Regions from separate parts of the Arthrobacter sp. BK1 genome, predicted to be linked through region 2. Evidence: riboswitches for the same ligand, from Rfam matches in the RefSeq annotation. Region 2 holds a riboswitch; each other region holds the start of a gene.
What was found. Region 2 has a riboswitch for cyclic di-AMP ahead of AC1MCA_RS09655 (NlpC/P60 family protein). Riboswitches for the same ligand answer to the same signal wherever they lie in the genome.
Positions count from the first base shown of each region.

Region 1: it holds a riboswitch for cyclic di-AMP, as region 2 does, so the genes downstream of both, AC1MCA_RS06100 (M23 family metallopeptidase) here and AC1MCA_RS09655 (NlpC/P60 family protein) in region 2, are expected to answer to the same signal.
Region 3: it holds a riboswitch for cyclic di-AMP, as region 2 does, so the genes downstream of both, AC1MCA_RS06900 (aggregation-promoting factor C-terminal-like domain-containing protein) here and AC1MCA_RS09655 (NlpC/P60 family protein) in region 2, are expected to answer to the same signal.

Region 1 is NZ_CM155263.1:1,381,861-1,386,119, reverse strand. It holds gene serC (phosphoserine transaminase) at 1-266, opposite strand, end outside; gene AC1MCA_RS06105 (iron-dependent transcriptional repressor DtxR) at 553-1,248, shown strand; cyclic di-AMP (ydaO/yuaA leader) riboswitch at 1,422-1,640, shown strand; gene AC1MCA_RS06100 (M23 family metallopeptidase) at 1,644-2,468, shown strand; cyclic di-AMP (ydaO/yuaA leader) riboswitch at 2,613-2,778, shown strand; gene AC1MCA_RS06095 (C40 family peptidase) at 2,849-3,529, shown strand; gene AC1MCA_RS06090 (NlpC/P60 family protein) at 3,715-4,259, shown strand, end outside.
Region 2 is NZ_CM155263.1:2,137,794-2,142,052, forward strand. It holds gene AC1MCA_RS09650 (hypothetical protein) at 197-340, shown strand; gene AC1MCA_RS09655 (NlpC/P60 family protein) at 436-1,215, opposite strand; cyclic di-AMP (ydaO/yuaA leader) riboswitch at 1,219-1,384, opposite strand; partial or broken gene AC1MCA_RS09660 (hypothetical protein) at 1,503-1,692, shown strand; gene AC1MCA_RS09665 (hypothetical protein) at 1,773-2,240, shown strand; gene AC1MCA_RS09670 (DUF305 domain-containing protein) at 2,385-3,023, shown strand; gene AC1MCA_RS09675 (F510_1955 family glycosylhydrolase) at 3,113-3,985, shown strand; gene AC1MCA_RS09680 (hypothetical protein) at 4,060-4,259, shown strand, end outside.
Region 3 is NZ_CM155263.1:1,567,987-1,572,245, forward strand. It holds gene AC1MCA_RS06890 (response regulator transcription factor) at 480-1,220, shown strand; gene AC1MCA_RS06895 (HAMP domain-containing sensor histidine kinase) at 1,228-2,727, shown strand; cyclic di-AMP (ydaO/yuaA leader) riboswitch at 2,855-3,005, shown strand; gene AC1MCA_RS06900 (aggregation-promoting factor C-terminal-like domain-containing protein) at 3,011-3,760, shown strand; gene AC1MCA_RS06905 (DUF1905 domain-containing protein) at 3,840-4,259, shown strand, end outside.

The DNA.
Region 1 (4,259 bases), 760 kb from region 2:
CTGGCGATATCCCAGAACGCCGTGGAGCCGCCGACACCCAGCACCACTTCATAGCCCTCGGGAGCGCGGAAGAACTGGCTAAGGCCCTCGCGGACGGACCCGACGAGGTTTTTCACCGGCGCCTGGCGGTGCGAGGTACCCAGGATGGTCCTGGACGCCGCGGACAGCGCTTCGATCTGTTCAGGCCTGACCTTGGAGGGGCCTGCGCCGAACCGTCCGTCCTTTGGCAGGAGGTCGGCAGGAATAGTGATGCTGGTTTCGCTCACAGGGGCTCCAAATTTCGGCGTTTGACATGACTCATGTCCGAAGGACGGTGGGGTGGCCGGCAGTGACTGCACAAAGGGCCTCCTTTATTCTGCCTGAACCGGCTATTTGGCACCGAACCGGCACCGTCATAGTCCAGTCAATGAGACAGAATGGCCCGGCTGCTGCATCGCCCGGAATTATCCGGACAAATTCAAAATAGGCTAAGCTTTTCACCGGACCTCGCCGCTGCGCCGGACGCGATACGGTGGGACAACGCAAGGTACTGCGCTCGAGGAGCTGAGCTGGATGACGGATCTGATTGATACCACGGAGATGTATCTTCGGACCATTTTGGAGCTTGAGGAAGAGAACATTGTTGCTCTTCGCGCCCGCATCGCCGAACGGCTGCGGCACTCGGGGCCCACGGTGTCCCAGACCATCGGCCGGATGGAACGTGACGGGCTGGTTGTTGTCTCGGGGGACCGCCACCTGGAACTGACCGGGACCGGGCGCAAGCGGGCCACCGAAGTCATGCGCAAGCACCGTCTCGCGGAGCGGCTCCTGGCCGACGTCATCGGCCTCGACTGGGCCTACGTCCATGACGAAGCGTGCCGGTGGGAGCACGTGATGAGCGAGCGGGTTGAACGGCGGATCTATGAACTGCTGAACCATCCCACAGAGTCCCCATACGGCAACCCGATCCCTGGGCTGGCCGCACTGGGCGGAGCACCGGCGTCCCTTCTTGACGACGGTGTGATCAATCTCCTGGAGGCCATGCAGGGCTACGGGCCCGATTCCACCATCAGGGTCAGCCGCCTGGCGGAGCCCATCCAGGTGGAGCCGGAGTTGCTGGTCCAGTTGGACGAAGGCGGGATCCGTCCGGGCGCTTCGGTCACCCTGGAGCGCGTAGGGGAGTACATCTCCGTCCGTGTTCCGGGCATTGAGGGAGCGCTCGAGCTGCCTCCTGAAGTGGCAGCGCACGTGTTCGTTTCCGTGGGCTGACGGGGCAGTCCTGCCTGCTCACGCGGGACTGAAGGGCTTTTGCGTGCCCGCTTTAGCGCAGTGACGGCTGATCTCCAAAGATAACGGAATTGTTACTGTCCGGCTTAATCATTTATAGTTTTAACAGAACGTCGATACAAAAGCGTTACCTGATCCGGAGCCGAGCTCTGCCAGCGGATCAGGTGCACGAGTCACTAACTGGCAGAGGCGGGGGAACCACAACCGGCAGTCGCAAGGCTGCCTTGGGGTGTAGTCCGTCAGCAGCAAGCCTCTCTCAATGAAGAATCCTCACGGGATATTTCTGCGCCAAGTGCTTGTCACGGCGGACCGGGTCTTTGATCTCTCTGACCCGAATCCGACAGCTAACTTCGCAGGCTATCCAGAGAGGAACATTTTTGACCACGCAATACTCCAGGGGCCGCCGTCGCGCTGCGGGCCCCACTTCGGCGCCGCGTGCGCCCGAGGTTATTACTGCCGACAGGCCGCGTGATTCGCAGCGCGAAGCCCGCCGTCGCCGGGGGCCCTTCCGGCAAATCACTGAATTCGCTTCCGCCAGTGGCATCGGCCAGAAGGCCGGCATCGCCCTGGCCGCAACCGGACTGGTCCTCACGGTGACGGTTCCAGCCACCAGCCCCGTGATGGCACAGCCGGAGCCGGGGCAGCCCGCATCGGCTGTTTCCGCCGCCCCGCAGCCCGAAGTCTCCGCCGCCGCCGGTGCGCAGATCGATTTCAGCCGCTCTTCCGTGGTCACGCAGGGCGATCCTGACGGCAAGCTCAAGCAACTACTGAGCGCCCAGTCTGCGGGCTCCATTACCCGTGCGGCCTCGGCGGGAAGCCTCGGCGCACCCTTGGCCCAGCTGGCCACCGCCTCACCGTTCGGCTTCCGGATCAGCCCCATCACCGGCGGTTCCGGCGACTTTCACCGGGGCCAGGACTTCGCCGCACAGTGCGGGACTTCGGTCCTGGCCGCCGCGAGCGGCACTGTGACGTTTGTTGGCTGGCACCAGTACGGCGGCGGCAACCGCGTGGTGGTGGACCACGGCAATGGCCTTGAAACCACGTACAACCACCTCTCGTCCGCCAGTGTGACCATGGGCCAGACGGTCAGCCGCGGCGACGTCGTTGCGCTCAGTGGAACCACCGGAGCCTCCACCGGCTGCCACCTCCACTTTGAGGTGCAGGTCAACGGCGAAGTCGTTGACCCGTCCGGCTGGCTCTGATCCAAATGATGGCCAACTATCAAATTCCAGTGACATGCCGTGACCTGAATGTGACATTGGCTGAGAAGTCCTGTAACGTCTAAATCGCGCCAGCTTTTCCGAAGCTGACGTTCTTGAGTGGATTGCCTAGCTCTGCCACCGCTCAAGGTCCGTTCGCATGAATTCGTCTGGCAGGGGCGGGGGAACCAATTTTGGCCTTTGATTCTGAAGGCCTTGGGGTTAAGTCACAAAGCTTCCCAGGAAGCCGCGTGGCCGGGTGCACTCCCATCCGAATCCGACAGCTCACCTCGCAGGCATTGGGAGAGGCTACCTTCGTGTCTTCACGCCATAATTCTGCGCGCCACCGTGCGCAAACGGTTCGCACGAACCCCTTGGGCTCAATGTCCAAGGCAGTAAGTGCAAACGCCGGGACCGTAGGTCGCCAGGCTGCTGTCATCGCAGCCGCGTCAGGTCTGATCCTGACAATGGGGCTTCCGGCCAACGCTGCGGATTCAACCGCCGGCGTGTCCGCCTCCACAGAATCCGGGTCAGCCCAGGCTGCCCTGGCCGTCACCGCGGCTCCCACGGCTACTGTTTCCTTCGAGCGTCCCGTGGTCAAGACCACCGCTGCGCCGAAGATCGAAACGGTCCGTGCGCAGTCAACGGCTACCGAAACTGCTGCCGCCAGCCAGGGTGCTGACGCTGCGGAGAAGGTTGCGACCAAGCTCGCAGACGCCGTCTCCACTGCTTCCGGCTCCGGCCTGGCAGCCATTGCCTACACCGGCATCGGCAGCCCCTACCTGTGGGGCGGCACCACTCCCAGTGGCTGGGACTGCTCAGGCTTCACCCAGTGGGTCTACGCCCAGGCCGGGATCAGCATTCCCCGTGTCAACGCCTGGACAGCAATGAAGCCGACCTCCACGCCGGTTCCCGGTGACCTGGTCATGCAGAATGGCGGCGCGCACGTTGGTATCTACGTCGGCAACGGCATGATGATCAGCGCGCTGAACCCCGGACAGGGCACCCTGCTCCACTCCGCGGCCTCCACGGGCACCTCCTCCTTCTTCACCATGGGCGGCTGACCAGCCAACGCCCCCGGTTCCTGCCTGGCAGTAGTTCCTGCAGCTTCACGCTGCAGGAACAGTGCCACCTGAACCATTTCGCTAAATCCCCGTTCGGGACGTGCCGGCGTACCCCCAAGATGCCGGCGCGTCCAAAACCCCTGGCCTGCCCACGCGGTCCTGAGGAAATCGAAAGAGAGAAATTAATGACTACTCGTGCAACAGTTGCACGGCACCGCGCCGAGGTCACCACCAAGACCAACTCGCTGGCTGTCATTGCCAAGGCTGTCGGCGACAACGCCGGCGGCATGGGCCGCCAGGCAGCGGTTATCGCTGCTGCCTCCGGCCTGGTCCTCACCAGCGGTATCGCGGCCAACGCCGCAGACACCAACGTCCAGCGTGAAGTGTCCCCGGTCTCGAACCTTGAGCTTGAGGTCTCCGCCCCGGCTGTCATCTCCGCTGAATCCACCATTGCCATCTCCTACGAAAAGCCTGCTGTCACCACCTCGCCGGCTCCCGTTGTTGAGGCACCTGAGCCCGAGGTTGAGGTGCAGGAAGCTGCAGCTCCCGTCGCGGCTCCCGCTCCCGCAGCTGCCGTCAAGGTAACCACCGCTTCGGCTCCGGCCGCCCCGGCTCCGGTTGCCGCCAGCGGCAAGGGTGCGGCAATCCTGTCCGCCGCTTACGCGCAGCTCGGTGTGATGCAGGACTGCACCATGCTGGTGACCAACTCGCTTGCCGCCGTGGGCATCAA
Region 2 (4,259 bases):
GCGACACCGGTCGTTGCACCCGTCCCGGGGAAAATCGTGGCGGAATAAATGTTCGGATTTGGACTTGCCTAGTTGGTGACAGCCATGAAAAAACCATATGGGTGGTTTCCCGACCTGCACAGGGCCTCTCCCCCCGGGACCGACAGGGATCGGGTTAGCCAAGCACTAACCGCAATTAGAGAGTTCCCGCAACAGGGTGACCCACCACGAAAACATCCTCAAGGGCGGCGAGATCGAGCGGCGCAGAACTACGAACATGGTCCAGATGATCTCCCCTGACGCGCACGCCCACTTCCAGGCAGACAGCGACGTATCCGCACTCTTGGTACAGCTCCCCTAAACACCCCCGGTTCGCATCTGGCCAAGCCGCCAAGGCATGCTGAAGGCCGGTGATGCATTGCCCCCAAGGCATTGAATCACCGGCCTTCAGTGTTTCTATATGCCTGCGCGGACGAACGTGACGGCGCCCTTTGAGGTCATCCAGGTCAGGGGGTGGACGGCGGTTTCGTTCTTGCCATTAAGGCCGGAGCTGAGGACTTGGCCGTTGCCAACGTAGATGCCTACGTGGCCGGGCTGCATGACCATGTCGCCGGGCTGGGGGTCGGTGACGATGGTGCCGTAGTTCATGAACTGCATGGGGCCGAGGTCGCCGACGGGGATGCCTGCAGCATTCAGGGCGTTTTCGACCAGTCGTGTGCAGTCCTGGATCATGCCGATTTGGGCGTAGGCGGAGGACACCATAGTGGCGTTGATCCCGCCGGCTGCCGGTGCCGCAACGGGAACTGCAGCAGCAGGGGTGACTGTGATCTGAGCTTTGGCGGGTGCAGCGGCCTTCGCCACGACCGGAGCCGCGGCCACGGCCGCCTTGGGGGTCTCGACGGCGACAGGCTTGGGTGCTTCCACTACAGGCGCCGGTGTCGTCTTCACGGCGGGACGCTCGAAAGTGATCTGGACTGTGGCGTCTGCGCTGAGCGGGGTGTGTACCTGGCTGGTAATTTCCAGGTTTGATGCCGGCTCGGCCTCGCGCTGGGTTGGGGCGTCTGCTGCCTGGGCGGCGATGCCGCTGGTCAGGACGAGTCCGGATGCTGCTGCGATGACGGCGGCCTGGCGGCCGACACCGCCGGCGTTGTCGGCGACGGATTTGGACAGGACAGCCAGGGGGCTGGTGCGGACGGGGTGCGCGCGGCGGCGGCCGTGAGCTTTGCGATTGGGCATGAAAGGGCCTCTCCCACTGCCTGCGAGGTTAGCTGTCGGATTCGGATGGGAGACACCCGGCCGTGGTGATACACAGGTGCATCAGGCACGGCTTCACCCCGAGGCCTGTCGGTAGCAGACCGTTATTGGGTTCCCCGTCTCTGCCGGACGAATTTTGCGAACGGATCCCGGGCAGCGGCAGAGTTAGGCAAGTCTGCTCAGGAGTGCCGCATTCGGAGAACCGGCACGGCTTCAGACCCTACGTCACAGCAGCAACATTTGTCACATTTGCATAACGGCAATAGCGGCAGAACATCATCTGGGCCACCGGCTACAACATCCTCGCTGTTCCTGTAGCGGCCGGTGTCCTGGCCTTCGCCGGGGTCCTACTGTCCCGTCCAGCAGGGGGCGGTGCTGATGCCCTTGTCCACGATTGTGGTGGCACTGAAAGCCCAGCTGCTGCGGCAGGTGAAACTCAATGCCTCCCAGGCACGTTAGACAAGAGACGGTGACCGGCAGGGACACCCCTGCCGGTAGGCTTAAGAATCTGAAAACCTGCACGGAAGGGAGGAACCGTTGTGAGCGCACCATCGCGTGGACCCTTCACCGCGCTCCTCCTTCGGACCGGCTTCCTGACGGCGGCCCTGGCCATCATCGCCGGCGTCTTTGGCATGCACATCATGACCGGGGCCCACCACTTGAGCGCGGCGCACACCATGCCGGCAACAGCCGCCCAATCAACCGTGCACCTGCAAAGCCTCCCTGAGGACCACTCCCATCCACCGGGGACCTCCGGGGCTGCAGTGACCCAAGCGGCAACTGGCTCGCCTTCTTCTTCTTGCGCCCCTGCAGGTTCCTGCCCGGAGATATCCACCGGGGGCAATGCCTGCGTGCTGTCCCCGGGAAACACCTCGCTTACCGCACCTGCTCCGGGCATAGCGCCCTATGCCTTACCCGACTTCGGTGCGGCGGCTGCAGCCAGCACGAACTATTCCTACTCACCGGCCAGCCCCTCCCCCGGTGACCTCTGTATCAGCCGGACGTAAACCAGCATTGACGGCGCCGTGTCCTGCCCGGCGCACCGTCCAGCTATTTCGGCACGCATAAAACAGGTCCCCCGCAAGGGGCCATCACTGCATGCAATCCAAGGGCGCTGCGCGCCGCCGATACTTTTGAGGACCCTGATTTCCATGAAAAAGACCCTGACCATTCCCGCTGCCGCCATCGCTGCTGCGATCGCCCTCGCCGGCTGCTCCACCGGCACCGGTGCCGGAAGTTCCGCGACCAGCATGCCCGGCATGGACCACGGCAGCTCCGCGGCGCCATCAAGCTCAGCCCCGGCAACCTCGGCAGCAGCTTCGGCTGAGTTCAACGACGCGGACACGATGTTCGCGCAGATGATGATCCCGCATCACGCCCAGGCTGTGGAGATGAGCGACATCATGCTCAAAAAAGAAGGAATTCCCGCTCCGGTCACGGACCTGGCCGCCAAGATCAAGGCGGCCCAGGGACCGGAAATCGAGAAGATGACCGGTTGGCTTGAAAGCTGGGGACAGCCCACCGAATTGCCCACCGGCATGGCCCCGGGACACAGCATGTCCGGGATGATGGGTGCGGAGGACATGGCGAAGCTCGAGGCCGCCCAGGGCACCGAGGCCGCCAAACTGTTCCTGACCCAGATGGTCGCCCACCACGAAGGCGCCGTCGAGATGGCCAAGATCGAAACCTCCGACGGAAAGAACCCTGAGGCGGTCCAGCTCAGCAAGGACATCGTCAGCTCCCAGGAAGCCGAAATCCAGGAAATGAAAGACCTGCTGGCAACCCTGTAGCCAGCACACCACCGGCTCCGGCCCCGTCCCCCCGTGGGGCCGGCGCCTTCCCCCACCCCCCCATTTTCTGGACCACCCCTGGAGTTCCCGTGCCCCTGCACTTCATCCACCGAGGACGTCCCGCCGCTGGACTCACCGCGGCCGCCGCCCTCCTGCTGTCCGCCTGTTCCGTCGGCTCGCCAACCGGCACCGCCCCAACCACTGCGGCCACCGGCCTGCCCAGCTCCCACGTCCACGGCCTGAGCGTGAACCGCGAAACCGACCAAGTCCTGCTGGCCGCCCACGAAGGCCTGTTCGACGTCACCAAATCCCCCGCCACCCGAATCGGCGCCACCAATGACCTGATGGGCTTCACCGCAGCCGCTGACCAAGGTGTGTTCTATGCTTCCGGGCACCCGGGCCCCGGTTCGGACCTGCCCAACCCCATGGGCCTGATCCGATCCACAAACGGCGGAGAGACGTGGGAGCAGCTCTCCCGCCAAGGCGAATCCGACTTCCACGCCCTCGCTACAGCCAGGTCCGGAATCGTCGCCTACGACGGAACACTTCAAACCAGCCCGGACGGAAAGACCTGGACCCCGGCCGCAGCCGACTTCGTCCCGGCCGTTCTGGCCGGCAACCCCGAAACCGACACCGTTCTTGCCACCACCCGCGAAGGGCTCCAACGTTCCCGTGACGGCGGGAAAACCTGGGAACTGAATACAGCAGCGCCCATCATCCAATTCGTTGCATTTGCCAGCGGCACTGAAGTCTTCGGCGTCGAGCCGGAGGGTTCAGTCCAATTTTCAGCAGACGCGGGAACAACGTGGGCCCCCACCGGCCGGATCGAGGGTCAGGTCCAGGCGATCTCCGCCGTAAAGAAGGCAGACGGCAAACCATGGATCTGGGCCGCCACCACTGGTGGGCTCGTCGTATCCCCTGATGGCGGTGTGGTGTTTCATGCCCCTGCCGCTGTCCGATGAGCACCACCGGTTCCATTGCCTTCATGGGTCTTACCTGTGCGCTGATAATCGCGGCGGTGTAAGGGGCTTCCCCGATGGAGCATCAGGAGAGAATCTGGTTCGTGGACCCGGTGACGCTGCGGGACGTGGTCGCGGACAGGGATGCGATGGAAGCCCGGCTGGACAGTTGCACCGGCCTGGAACGTGTATGGGTTCTGTCCCTTCTGGGACGTGGTGACGAAGCAGTCACTGACGCCCAAGAACTGCTTGCCGCCTCCACGGACCCGTTCCGTGT
Region 3 (4,259 bases), 570 kb from region 2:
GTGCTGTTGAGTTCTTGTTCACAATTGAAAGTGTGCAACGTAACAATGAAAACTTGCAAGTAACAAAGGGCCTTTCGTTCCGCATTGTGAGACAAAAAGGCTATATGTGGCGTAGATCACGATTCTGGATTGGCGATAATATGCAGGTTGCAGTTAGCCGCAGGGGCGCTTTTAGCGGCATCCTGCGAATATACTTCGACTGAACCACGGTTTGAGGGTTGAATATTCACATGCCCAAGAGTTCCCGGAATTGCCCTCCCGTTTTGACCGCCTGTCCACCCCCCAAGGCTGCGTTTTCGTAGTGGTCCGCCGGGCCCGCAGCCCCCGGCGGGCTCAGAATCATCCGTGAGCGGACCGGCATGACCCACATGGACCAACGACGGGCGGGCTCCCTGCATTGAGCTCGCTAGGCTGGGATTCACAGCGCGCTCACAGGAATCCCATAGCGCGCGCTAACCGAAAGATCGGAGAGTTGTCACATGGCCACTTCGCACTCCATGACCAACAACCTTCCGCAGCTCACCCACCCGGACGGCTCCCCCATCCGCGCACTGGTGGTTGACGACGAACCCAGCCTCTCCGAGCTCATGAGCATGGGGCTGCGCATGGCGGGCTGGTCTGTTGCCGTGGCCGCCGATGGCCCCGAGGCCGTCAAACTCGCCAAAGAGTTCCGCCCTGACGTCCTGGTGTTGGATGTGATGCTGCCAGGCTTCGACGGCGTTGAGCTGCTGGGCCGGATCCGCGCCTTCGCGCCGGAGGTTCCTGCGCTTTTCCTGACCGCCAAGGACGCCATCCAGGACCGGATCGTTGGCCTGGCGGCCGGCGGGGACGATTACGTCACGAAGCCGTTCAGCATGGAGGAAGTCCTGCTGCGGCTGCACCGCCTGGTTCAGCGGTCCGGCGTTGCAGCCATGGACACCGCCGAACTTGTGGTGGGTGACCTCGTCCTTAACATCGACACCCGCGAGGTGATCCGCGCCGGCGACGACATCCAGCTCACGGCCACCCAGTTCGAGCTGCTCCGCTACCTGATGGAGAACCCCAAACGTGTGATCAGTAAGGCCCAAATCCTGGACCGCGTCTGGAACTACGATTTCGGCGGCCAGGCCAACATCGTGGAACTCTACATTTCCTACCTCCGCAAAAAAGTCGACTCGGTGCACCCGCCCATGATCCACACCGTGCGCGGCGCCGGCTACGTCATCAAGCCGGCGGAGTAGCGCCTCCATGTCCTCGCCACGGGCAACCCCGCCAGCCGCACGGAGCTGGCTCAAACCCGCCAACTGGCACCTGCGCACCCGCCTTGTACTGCTTGCCATGGCCCTGCTGGTGGCCATTTGCGGCGCTGTGGGGCTGTTCAGCTACGCCTCGATGGACTCCTTCCTCACCCGGCAACTCGACGAACAGCTGAGCCAGGCCGCCGCCCGGTCCAACGATCCCGGCCGGCCTCCCGCGGGCGGATTCAACGGAAGGGACCCGCTCGACGCACGTGGCCAGAGTGTCGGAACCCTCAATGCGCGCATCGTAAACGGCCAGATCAACAGTGGCGGCTACCTGGACCCGGACACCACACGCTCCGCCCTCAGCTCAGAGGACAAACAGACCCTGCTCGCCCTGGCGCAGAACGGAAATCCCGTAGACCGTTCGCTGTCCACTGGGGATTATCGGATTGTCGCCGTGGCAACAGGCTACGGCGACGTGCTGGTGACCGGTCTTCCGCTCGCCGCAAAGGAAAGCACCCTCACCTCGCTGGTGTGGACATTCACGTTCGTTTCCCTCGGCGGCCTGGCGCTGATCGGACTTGCCGGGACCGTGCTCATTCGACGCACCATGAAGCCGCTGGAGCAGCTATCGGAAGTCGCCACCCGGGTCTCCCGGCTCCCCCTGGATGCCGGAGAGGTGGCACTCGCGGTGCGCGTCCCGCCGTCGAACTCCAATCCCGGAACCGAGGTGGGCAGCGTCGGCCACGCGCTCAACCTCATGCTGGACAACGTGGCCAGCGCCCTGGAGGCGCGGCAAAAGAGCGAAACCAAAGTGCGGCAGTTCGTGGCCGACGCGTCCCACGAACTACGGACCCCATTAACGGCCATCCGCGGTTACACGGAACTGATGAGGATGACCGAGAACTTCACGCCGGACGGCCGGAAGTCGTTGGCACGTGTGCAGAGCCAGTCCGAGCGCATGACCACCCTGGTGGAGGACCTGCTCCTGCTCGCCCGGCTCGACGAGGGCCAGCCGCTGAAACTCAGCGAAGTGGACCTCACCCAGCTGGTGATTGAGACTGTCAGCGACGAAAAAGTTATCGCCCCGGGCCACACCTGGCGTCTTGAGCTTTCGGATGAGCCGATTGCTGTCACCGGCGACGCCTCACAGCTGCGCCAGGTTCTGGTGAACCTGCTCTCCAACGCACGCAAGCACACTCCTCCCGGCACTACTGTGGTTACCAGGGTCTGCAGGGCTGGTGATGGAAGCGCCGAAGTGACGGTAACGGACGACGGCGGCGGCATGCCGGCTGACTTCGTGGACAAGGCCTTCTCGCGTTTTGCCCGCGCAGACGCCGCCCGCGCGGGCACGGCACCGGCTTCCGGATCCGCTGCATCCGAGGGCACCAGCGGACTGGGCCTGTCCATCGTCCAGTCGATCGTGGAGGCTCACGGTGGAACCGTGACCGTACTGTCCAGCCCCGGCCACACTGTTTTCAAGCTTCGCCTTCCCGCCATCCACTGACCCAGCAAGTCGACACGCCGCCGTCGTGATCTCCGTTACCAAAATGTGACTTAAGCGCCGAGCTCCTGTACCGTCGATTAAGTGCAGCTCTATCGGTCTGCATATCCGGATGACGCCAAGCTCTGCCGCTTCCCGGATTCCGCGTTCAGAGGCAGAGGCGGGGGACCCACGGTCCCGGGCCACGAGTGCCCTTGGGGTTAAGCCAGCACGTGATTTTCCGTGTGGCCGGATGCCCTCATCCGAACCCGACAGCTAACTCCGCAGGTGTGAGAGGCGATCCATCATGTCTGAATTCAAGGTACAAACGCGCCCGGAAAACGGGTCAGGGAATCTCCACAGCGGCCGAAAAGTTACCGAAGCGGAGTCAACGGCAACGTCCGAGCCCGTTTCCCCCACGTCACCCCGAACGAAATTTCCCTCCCTGGGCCGGCGTGCAGCCGTCCTCACCGCGGCGTGCGCCCTCCTTGTTGGCGTCGGCGCTGCCGGCCATGCCTCAGACGCCGATTTCCTGGCGGCCAGCGAGACTGCACCGACGGCCGACGCCTCCGCTGCCGGGGATTCCAACCTGAGCTTCGAAAAGGCCGAAATCCAGGCCAAGCCTTCCGCGGAAGCCGCACCGGCAGAAATCAGTGTTGCCCCGCAGGCCGCCGAGCCGGCACCCGCCGCTCCTGCTCCGGCCCCCGCTCCCGCGCCTGTCCCGGCGCCTGCTCCTGTTGTGGCGGTAGATGACCCGGCCGGCGCCCAGGCCTACGCAGCGGGGCAGCTGGCGTCCTATGGCTGGGCCGCTGACCAGATGCAGTGCCTGAAGACGCTCTGGACCAAGGAATCCGATTGGACCACCACGGCCACCAACCCCAGCAGCGGCGCATATGGCATCGTCCAGTCACTGCCCGCGGAGAAGATGGCGAGCGCCGGCGCGGATTACCGCACGAACTACCGCACGCAGATCAGCTGGGGCCTGAACTACATCCAGGAGCGCTACCAGTCGCCCTGCGGTGCGCTGAACTTCCACCTCTCGAACAACTGGTACTAAGCACAGCTGGTCCCTGCTGGCCTTGCACCTGTTGCCCCGGCACCTGTTGGCTTTGCACAAGCCGCGGCATACTGGGGCCATGGAATTCACCACCACAATTCTCGGCAGCGGCAACAAGACCGGCATCGAGGTTCCGGCGGAGGTGGTTGCCGGACTCGGAGCGGGCAAGCGTCCTCCGGTGGTGGTGACCATCAACGGCAAAAGCTACCGCAGCAGCATCGCCGTGATGGGCGGCCAGAACCTGATCGCCGTCAGCCAGCACAACCGCGAGTTCACGGGGGTCTCGGCCGGTGACACTGTGGAAGTGCACGTCGAGCTGGACACGCAACCGCGCATCGTCGAGGTTCCTGACGATCTGGCCGCAGCTCTGGCAGCCGAACCTGAGGCGCAGGCGTTCTACGCCACCCTCAGCTACAGCAGTCAGCGGCGCTATGTGGAGCCCCTCGCTGACGCCAAAACACCGGAAACCCGGGAGCGGCGGATCGCCAAGGTAGTGGAC